Regions from separate parts of the Clostridium sp. LS3 genome, predicted to be linked through region 2. Evidence: a T-box and tRNA genes for the amino acid it is inferred to sense, from the RefSeq annotation. Region 2 holds a T-box; the other holds one or more tRNA genes.
What was found. A T-box is a leader RNA that pairs with one kind of tRNA and senses whether it is charged. The one in region 2 lies ahead of ileS (isoleucine--tRNA ligase), so its partner is inferred to be a tRNA-Ile.
Positions count from the first base shown of each region.

Region 1 (4,439 bases), 100 kb from region 2:
TCATAATCGTGATAATATAAATAACGTCGTCGGGAGCGAAAAGCAGACAATAAATAATAAGAAAAATTGAAAACAAAAAAATGTTGACAATTAATTAATGAAATGTTATTATTATTAAGCAGTCGTTGAGACGGCAAAAGTTAGATCTTTGAAAATTGAACAGAATATAAGTTAAGTAAAAAACCAGCAATTCTTTTAGATGTCTTAAAATTAAGACTCAAAGTAATTTGAGCAAAGAGATTAAACTTTTTATTGAGAGTTTGATCCTGGCTCAGGACGAACGCTGGCGGCGTGCCTAACACATGCAAGTCGAGCGAGGGGAGTTTCTTCGGAAGCAAACCTAGCGGCGGACGGGTGAGTAACACGTGGGCAACCTGCCTTATAGAGGGGAATAGCCTTCCGAAAGGAAGATTAATACCGCATAACATTGCTTTTTCGCATGAAGAAGCAATTAAAGGAGCAATCCGCTATAAGATGGGCCCGCGGCGCATTAGCTAGTTGGTGAGGTAACGGCTCACCAAGGCGACGATGCGTAGCCGACCTGAGAGGGTGATCGGCCACATTGGGACTGAGATACGGCCCAGACTCCTACGGGAGGCAGCAGTGGGGAATATTGCACAATGGGGGAAACCCTGATGCAGCAACGCCGCGTGAGTGATGAAGGTCTTCGGATCGTAAAGCTCTGTCTTCAGGGACGATAATGACGGTACCTGAGGAGGAAGCCACGGCTAACTACGTGCCAGCAGCCGCGGTAATACGTAGGTGGCGAGCGTTGTCCGGATTTACTGGGCGTAAAGGGAGCGTAGGCGGATTTTTAAGTGAGATGTGAAATACCCGGGCTCAACTTGGGTGCTGCATTTCAAACTGGAAGTCTAGAGTGCAGGAGAGGAGAGTGGAATTCCTAGTGTAGCGGTGAAATGCGTAGAGATTAGGAAGAACACCAGTGGCGAAGGCGACTCTCTGGACTGTAACTGACGCTGAGGCTCGAAAGCGTGGGGAGCAAACAGGATTAGATACCCTGGTAGTCCACGCCGTAAACGATGAATACTAGGTGTAGGGGTTGTCATGACCTCTGTGCCGCCGCAAACGCATTAAGTATTCCGCCTGGGGAGTACGGTCGCAAGATTAAAACTCAAAGGAATTGACGGGGGCCCGCACAAGCAGCGGAGCATGTGGTTTAATTCGAAGCAACGCGAAGAACCTTACCTAGACTTGACATCTCCTGCATTACTCTTAATCGAGGAAGTCCTTTCGGGGACAGGATGACAGGTGGTGCATGGTTGTCGTCAGCTCGTGTCGTGAGATGTTGGGTTAAGTCCCGCAACGAGCGCAACCCCTATTGTTAGTTGCTACCATTAAGTTGAGCACTCTAGCGAGACTGCCCGGGTTAACCGGGAGGAAGGTGGGGATGACGTCAAATCATCATGCCCCTTATGTCTAGGGCTACACACGTGCTACAATGGCAAGTACAAAGAGATGCAATACCGTAAGGTGGAGCCAAACTATAAAACTTGTCTCAGTTCGGATTGTAGGCTGAAACTCGCCTACATGAAGCTGGAGTTGCTAGTAATCGCGAATCAGAATGTCGCGGTGAATACGTTCCCGGGCCTTGTACACACCGCCCGTCACACCATGAGAGTTGGCAATACCCAAAGTTCGTGAGCTAACCCGTAAGGGAGGCAGCGACCTAAGGTAGGGTCAGCGATTGGGGTGAAGTCGTAACAAGGTAGCCGTAGGAGAACCTGCGGCTGGATCACCTCCTTTCTATGGAGAAATCTAGTAAGCAAGAAGCTTATCTAGTATAGTTTAAAAGAAGGTTTAAACTTAACTTCTGTTCAATTTTGAGGGATTTACCTCAAAATTAATGTGGGGGTATAGCTCAGTTGGGAGAGCACTTGCCTTGCACGCAAGGGGTCAAGGGTTCGAATCCCTTTACCTCCACCACATGGGTCTATAGCTCAGCTGGTTAGAGCGCACGCCTGATAAGCGTGAGGTCGATGGTTCGAGTCCATTTAGACCCACCATTGTTCTTTGAAAATTGCACATGAATAAAAAACAACTTTAATTAACAACGTTAATTGAGAAGTGACAACAAGCCAAAAATATTCTTTGTGAATAACTTTGTAATTTATAAAACCATAAAGGTCAAGCTACAAAGGGCACATGGTGAATGCCTTGGCATCAGGAGCCGATGAAGGACGTGATAAGCTGCGATAAGCTTCGGGTAGGCGCACATAGCCAGTGATCCGAAGATTTCCGAATGAGGGAACTCACATGGGAAACCCCATGTATTCTGTAGTGAATAAATAGCTGCAGAAAGGTAAACCTAGGGAACTGAAACATCTAAGTACCTAGAGGAAGAGAAAGAAAAATCGATTTTCTTAGTAGCGGCGAGCGAAAGGGAAAGAGCCCAAACCAGAGATTTATCTCTGGGGTTGCGGACAGAACATTAAGAGGAAGTTATAATTAATTGAAAACAACTGGAAAGTTGTGCCGTAGAGTGTAATAGCCACGTAAATGAAAATTATAATTACTAAGTTCTGATCCAGAGTACCACGAGACACGTGAAACCTTGTGGGAAGCAGGGAGGACCACCTCCCAAGGCTAAATACTACCTGATGACCGATAGTGAAGCAGTACCGTGAGGGAAAGGTGAAAAGAACCCCGGGAGGGGAGTGAAATAGAACCTGAAACCGTGTGCCTACAACCGGTCAAAGCCCCTTATGAGGGTGATGACGTGCTTTTTGTAGAACGAGCCAACGAGTTACGGTATGTAGCAAGGTTAAGTACTTAAGGTACGGAGCCGAAGGGAAACCGAGTCTTAATAGGGCGACTAGTTGCATGCCGTAGACCCGAAACCGGGTGACCTATCCATGGCCAGGTTGAAGCGGGGGTAAAACCCCGTGGAGGACCGAACCACGTTGCTGTTGAAAAAGCATGGGATGAGCTGTGGATAGCGGAGAAATTCCAATCGAACTCGGAGATAGCTGGTTCTCCTCGAAATAGCTTTAGGGCTAGCGTCGGATATGAGTAATGGAGGTAGAGCACTGAATGGGCTAGGGGGCATATCGCTTACCGAACCTTATCAAACTCCGAATGCCATATACTATGAGTCCGGCAGTCAGACTGCGAATGATAAGATCCGTAGTCAAAAGGGAAAAAGCCCAGATCGTCAGCTAAGGTCCCAAAGTGTAAGTTAAGTGGTAAAGGATGTGGGATTTCTAAGACAACTAGGATGTTGGCTTAGAAGCAGCCACTCATTTAAAGAGTGCGTAATAGCTCACTAGTCGAGAGATCCTGCGCCGAAAATGTCCGGGGCTCAAACTTACCACCGAAGCTACGGGTTCAAGTTTAACTTGAGCGGTAGAGGAGCGTCGTAATCGGGCTGAAGTCGTACCGTAAGGAGCGGTGGACTGATTACGAGTGAGAATGTTGGCATTAGTAGCGAGATGTAAGTGAGAATCTTACAGGCCGAAAATCTAAGGTTTCCTGGGGAAGGCTCGTCCGCCCAGGGTTAGTCGGGACCTAAGCCGAGGCCGAAAGGCGTAGGTGATGGACAATTGGTTGATATTCCAATACCACTATTATCGTTATTATCGATGGTGTGACGGAGAAGGATAGGATGTGCTAGCGATTGGAAATGCTAGTCTAAGCATTTAGGGAGTTAAGACAGGAAAATCCGTCTTAACAATTCTGAGGTGTGATGGGGAAGGCCAATTTGGCCGAAGTATCTGATTCCATGCTTCCAAGAAAAGCATCTAGAGAGAGAAGTAGTGCCCGTACCGCAAACCGACACAGGTAGATGAGGAGAGAATCCTAAGGCCATCGGAAGAATTGCAGTTAAGGAACTAGGCAAATTGACCCCGTAAGTTCGCGAGAAGGGGTGCCTGCGAGAGCAGGCCGCAGAGAATAGGCCCAAGCAACTGTTTAGCAAAAACACAGGTCTCTGCTAAAGCGTAAGCTGATGTATAGGGGCTGACGCCTGCCCGGTGCTGGAAGGTTAAGGGGAATACTTAGCGCAAGCGAAGGTGTGAACTTAAGCCCCAGTAAACGGCGGCCGTAACTATAACGGTCCTAAGGTAGCGAAATTCCTTGTCAGGTAAGTTCTGACCCGCACGAATGGCGTAATGACTTGGGCACTGTCTCAACTGCAAATCCGGCGAAGTTGTAGTGCGAGTGAAGATGCTCGCTACCCGCGATTGGACGGAAAGACCCCGTAGAGCTTTACTGTAGCTTAGCATTGAGTTTCGATATTGTCTGTACAGGATAGGTGGGAGACTGAGAAGCTAGGGCGTCAGCCTTAGTGGAGTCATCCTTGGGATACCACCCTGACAGTATTGGGATTCTAACCGGACGCCATGAATCTGGTGACGGGACATTGTTAGGTGGGCAGTTTGACTGGGGCGGTCGCCTCCAAAAAAGTAACGGAGGCGCCCAAA
Region 1 is NZ_CM143921.1:217,551-221,989, forward strand. Features, by position in the region: rRNA gene ACZJV1_RS01030 (16S ribosomal RNA) at 249-1,764, shown strand; tRNA gene ACZJV1_RS01035 (tRNA-Ala) at 1,869-1,944, shown strand; tRNA gene ACZJV1_RS01040 (tRNA-Ile) at 1,948-2,024, shown strand; rRNA gene ACZJV1_RS01045 (23S ribosomal RNA) at 2,144-4,439, shown strand, end outside.
Region 1: it encodes a tRNA-Ile, which carries the amino acid that the T-box ahead of ileS (isoleucine--tRNA ligase) is inferred to sense. The anticodon was not compared.

Region 2 (4,439 bases):
TATGCATAGCAGCTCTATTTTCTTTTTGGTCTAAGAAGAAACCAGTTTTTTGTCCGTTTTCTAAATCAACTATGTATTTAACTCCATTTTCTACTATTTGAATATTTGTATCAAATGGTTCTGTTAAGAAGCCTTTCGTCTGTTCAAGGCCTTCAATTTCTCTTGTCTTAATATCACTTCTTTCATAAACACCTTTAGCACCATACTCATCAACTAAAATTTTTACTATTATATCTCTATATTGATCCATTCCTAAAGTAGAAATTTGAATTACATAGTAATCTTCAAATTTATCTACTGTAAGACCAGGTAAAAAATCAGCTTCTCCAAAGATGAATCTGCAAGATGATGTGTCTATAACTGTTTTTCTATATTCAAAGGCATTGGAAAATCTCTTTTTAAAAAATTCCTCATCTATTTCTTCATTAATATCATTAGTCATTATTCTTATAGTTATTTTACTTCTATCATTTATATAACCTTTGCCAATGAAGAATCCTTTATGGTTATATACTTCAACTATATCTCCATTTTCATAATCTCCATCATATTCATTTATTTCATCAACATATATCCAAGGTCTTCCTTGTTCAGCTCTTTTATTTTTTCCTTTATGTAAATAGAATTTACTTGCCATTAAATTAGCTCCTTCCATAATAACTCTTATAAGATTATAGCATAATTAAAATTTTAGTATATATTTGTTATATAAATGCAACTAAAAATACTGAAAGTTATATTTAAATGAATATTAAATATAAACACAAATATAATTATAGTATAAAGCAATTATTTGGGGAGATATATATGATATTTAAGGCAATTGTTATACCAACTCCAAGAAGAATAAGAAAGTATGTGGAAAATACAATAGATAAATTAACTTGTGAAAGTATAACAAAAGATAATTATAAAAATAAGGAATTAGAACATATTGATATAAGTAAAGATACTTTTAAAAATTGTGGATTATCCATTAGAATTTTTTAAAGAGTAAAAAACCACCTGATTTCATAACAGGTGGTTTTAGGGGAGATATAATCTATATGCTAATATAGTTTGGGGGAACTATATTAGTTATTTTCCAGATGTTTATCAATCAAATTTTGGATTGTAGGGGTACATCTGTAGCCTCTGCATCCACCTGTACAAGCTCCTGTTGCCTTAGAAACTTGTTCTACAGTGTGAGCTCCGGCTTTGATTGCATCTTTTATTTTGGATCTTGGTATTGCCTTGCAAGTACAAACTTTAGTAATCTTATCAAGGACTTGTTCGTTTAAGTTATTTTCCATTTAGTTTTCCTCCTAATATTAATAAGAATTTTACTAAGGAAAATAAAGGGGATAAAAAATAAATTTAATGTTTATTCTTTATGTTTACATTATATATCTGCTTTTGTAGGAAGTCAATACTAATTGATAAAAATTATTAGTTAATTTTTAATATCTAAACAAATAGTTATATTATTATTTTGTGAAAAATAATATAAAATATTCTTCAATATAATCTTTTATATTATTTTACTTTGTAGTAGAATATAATTATTATTAACATAATGATTATATTTATATTATTTTATTAAATATTTAAAAGCTATGATTAGGAGAAGTACTTAGTTAGATACTTTAAGAGAGTGACTGGTTGGTGTAAAGTCATAGAGAAGACTAATGAAAATCACCTAGGAGTTTGAGGCTGAAAGGTTATAAATTACTGATTAAGTTTTTCACGTTAGCCTGCGTTAAAGGATAGAGTATGATTGTACTCGAAATAAAGAGTTTCCAAATATGAATTATATTTATGGGGAACCTCTAACCTTAGGTGGTATAGCGAATTATCTTCGTCCTATTGGGCGAAGTTTTTTTTATATACTTAAATAGTTATATTACCTATTAACAACTAGGTTGTGAATAATTAACTATCTATAGTTAATAATCTAAGATATAACTTAAGAATAGTTTATATTATTTAAGTAAAACCTTAAAGCTTTAGTAGCTTTTAATATAAATTAATCAACAGAAGGGAGTTTATATATGTACAAAAAGGTTGAATTACCAAAGGGGTTTGTTGGTATGGAAAAAGAAGTAGCAGACCTTTGGAAAGAAAATAATGTTATCAAAAAGAATTTTGATATGAATCAAGATGGAGAATATTTCACATTTTATGATGGTCCTCCAACAGCAAATGGAAGACCTCACGTAGGTCACATTTTAACAAGGGTTATGAAGGATATAATCCCAAGATATAAGGTAATGAAGGGATATAAGGTTATAAGAAAAGCTGGTTGGGATACTCATGGACTTCCAGTTGAACTTGAAATAGAAAAGAAGCTTGGTATTTCAGGAAAAGATCAAATTGAAGATTATGGTGTAGAAAAATTTGTAACAGAATGTAAAGAGTCAGTTTTTACTTACGTTAATATGTGGGAAAAAATGACTGAACAAATTGGATACTGGGTTGATATGGAAGATCCATATGTTACTTATCATAATCCATATATTGAATCAGTTTGGTGGGCTTTAAGTCAAATGTGGAACAAAGGACTTCTATATAAAGGTCATAAGGTTATGCCTTATTGCCCAAGATGTGGAACAGGTCTTTCATCACATGAAGTATCACAAGGATATAAAGATGTTAAGGACTTAACTGCAATAGCTAAATTTAAAGTTGTAGGAGAAGAAAATAAGTATATACTAGCTTGGACGACAACTCCATGGACACTTCCATCAAATTTAGCATTATGTATAAATCAATCATACACTTATGTTGAAGCTAAAGTTAATGATGAAATATTAGTAGTAGCTAAGGATTTAGCAGCAAAAGTATTAGGGGAAGATTTTGAAATAATAAAAGAATTTAAAGGTACAGAATTACTTGGAACTAAATATGAGCAATTACTTCCATTTGGAAAAGTTGAAGGTAAGGCATTTGAAGTAATTCATGGTGATTACGTAACATTATCAGATGGTACTGGTATAGTTCATATAGCTCCAGCTTATGGCGAAGACGATAGTTTAGTTGCAAAGAAAAATGGAATTGCTTTTATAAACTTAGTTGATGCTAGTGGTAACTTTGTTGAAGAAGTAACTCCTTGGGCTGGTAAGTTTGTTAAGAAGTGTGATGAAAGTATAGTTAAATACTTAGAAGAACATAATCAACTATTTAAAGCAGAAAAGCACACTCACTCATATCCACATTGTTGGAGATGTGACACACCACTTCTTTACTATCCAAGAGAGAGCTGGTTTGTTGCAATGACAACTTTAAGAGATAAGCTTTTAGAAAATAATAATAAGGTTAATTGGTATCCAGATAACATAAGAACAGGTAGATTTGGTAAGTTCTTAGAAAATGTTATTGACTGGGGTATTTCTAGAGATAGATACTGGGGAACTCCACTTCCTATTTGGGAATGTGAATGTGGCCATAAGGAATGTATAGGAAGCATAGAAGATTTAAAGAAAAAAGGAATTAATGTTCCAGAAGATATAGAACTTCACAAGCCATATATAGACAATATACATTTAAAATGTTCTAAGTGTAGTAAAGAGATGACAAGAACAGCTGAAGTTATTGACTGTTGGTTTGATTCAGGTTCAATGCCGTTTGCGCAATTACATTATCCATTTGAGAATAAGGAATTATTTGAGAAGAACTTCCCAGCTCAATTTATATCAGAAGCTGTTGACCAAACAAGAGGATGGTTCTATACATTATTAGCTATTTCAACAGCTATATTTGATACTAATCCTTTTGAAAATTGTATAGTTTTAGGTCACGTTCTAGATAAGAAGGGCTTAAAGATGTCTAAATCAAAGGGAAATGTTGTAGATCCATTTGAAGTATTAGATGCTCAAGGTGCAGATGCAACTAGATGGCATTTCTATACTGCAAGTGCTCCATGGCTTCCAACTAGATTCTCAGTAGATGATGTTTCAGAAGCTCAAAGAAAGTTCTTAAGTACATTATGGAATGTATATTCATTCTATGTATTATATGCTGAGTTAGATCAATTTAATCCATTAAAATATTCTGATTTTGAATCAGAAAATGTAATGGATAAATGGATAATGTCTAAGCTTAATACTTTAATTAAAGATGTAGATGATAACTTAAATTCATACCAAATAACTCCAGCTGCGTTAGCTATCGAAGAGTTTACTGATGAATTATCTAATTGGTATGTAAGAAGAAATAGAGCTAGATATTGGTCAGAAGAATTAACTGATGATAAAATTGGTGCTTATGTAACATTATATAGGGTATTAACTACATTAGTTAGAGTTACATCTCCATTTGTACCATTTATATCAGAAGAGATTTATCAAAACCTAGTAGTTAACTTAGATGAAAATGCTACAGAAAGTGTTCACTTATGTACATGGCCAGAAGTTAAAGAAAATGCTATTGATAAAAATTTAGAAGAAGAAATGAATTTAGCT
Region 2 is NZ_CM143921.1:115,246-119,684, forward strand. Features, by position in the region: gene ACZJV1_RS00530 (class I SAM-dependent rRNA methyltransferase) at 1-637, opposite strand, end outside; gene ACZJV1_RS00535 (hypothetical protein) at 808-990, shown strand; gene ACZJV1_RS00540 ((2Fe-2S)-binding protein) at 1,074-1,292, opposite strand; T-box leader at 1,587-1,848, shown strand; gene ileS (isoleucine--tRNA ligase) at 2,031-4,439, shown strand, end outside.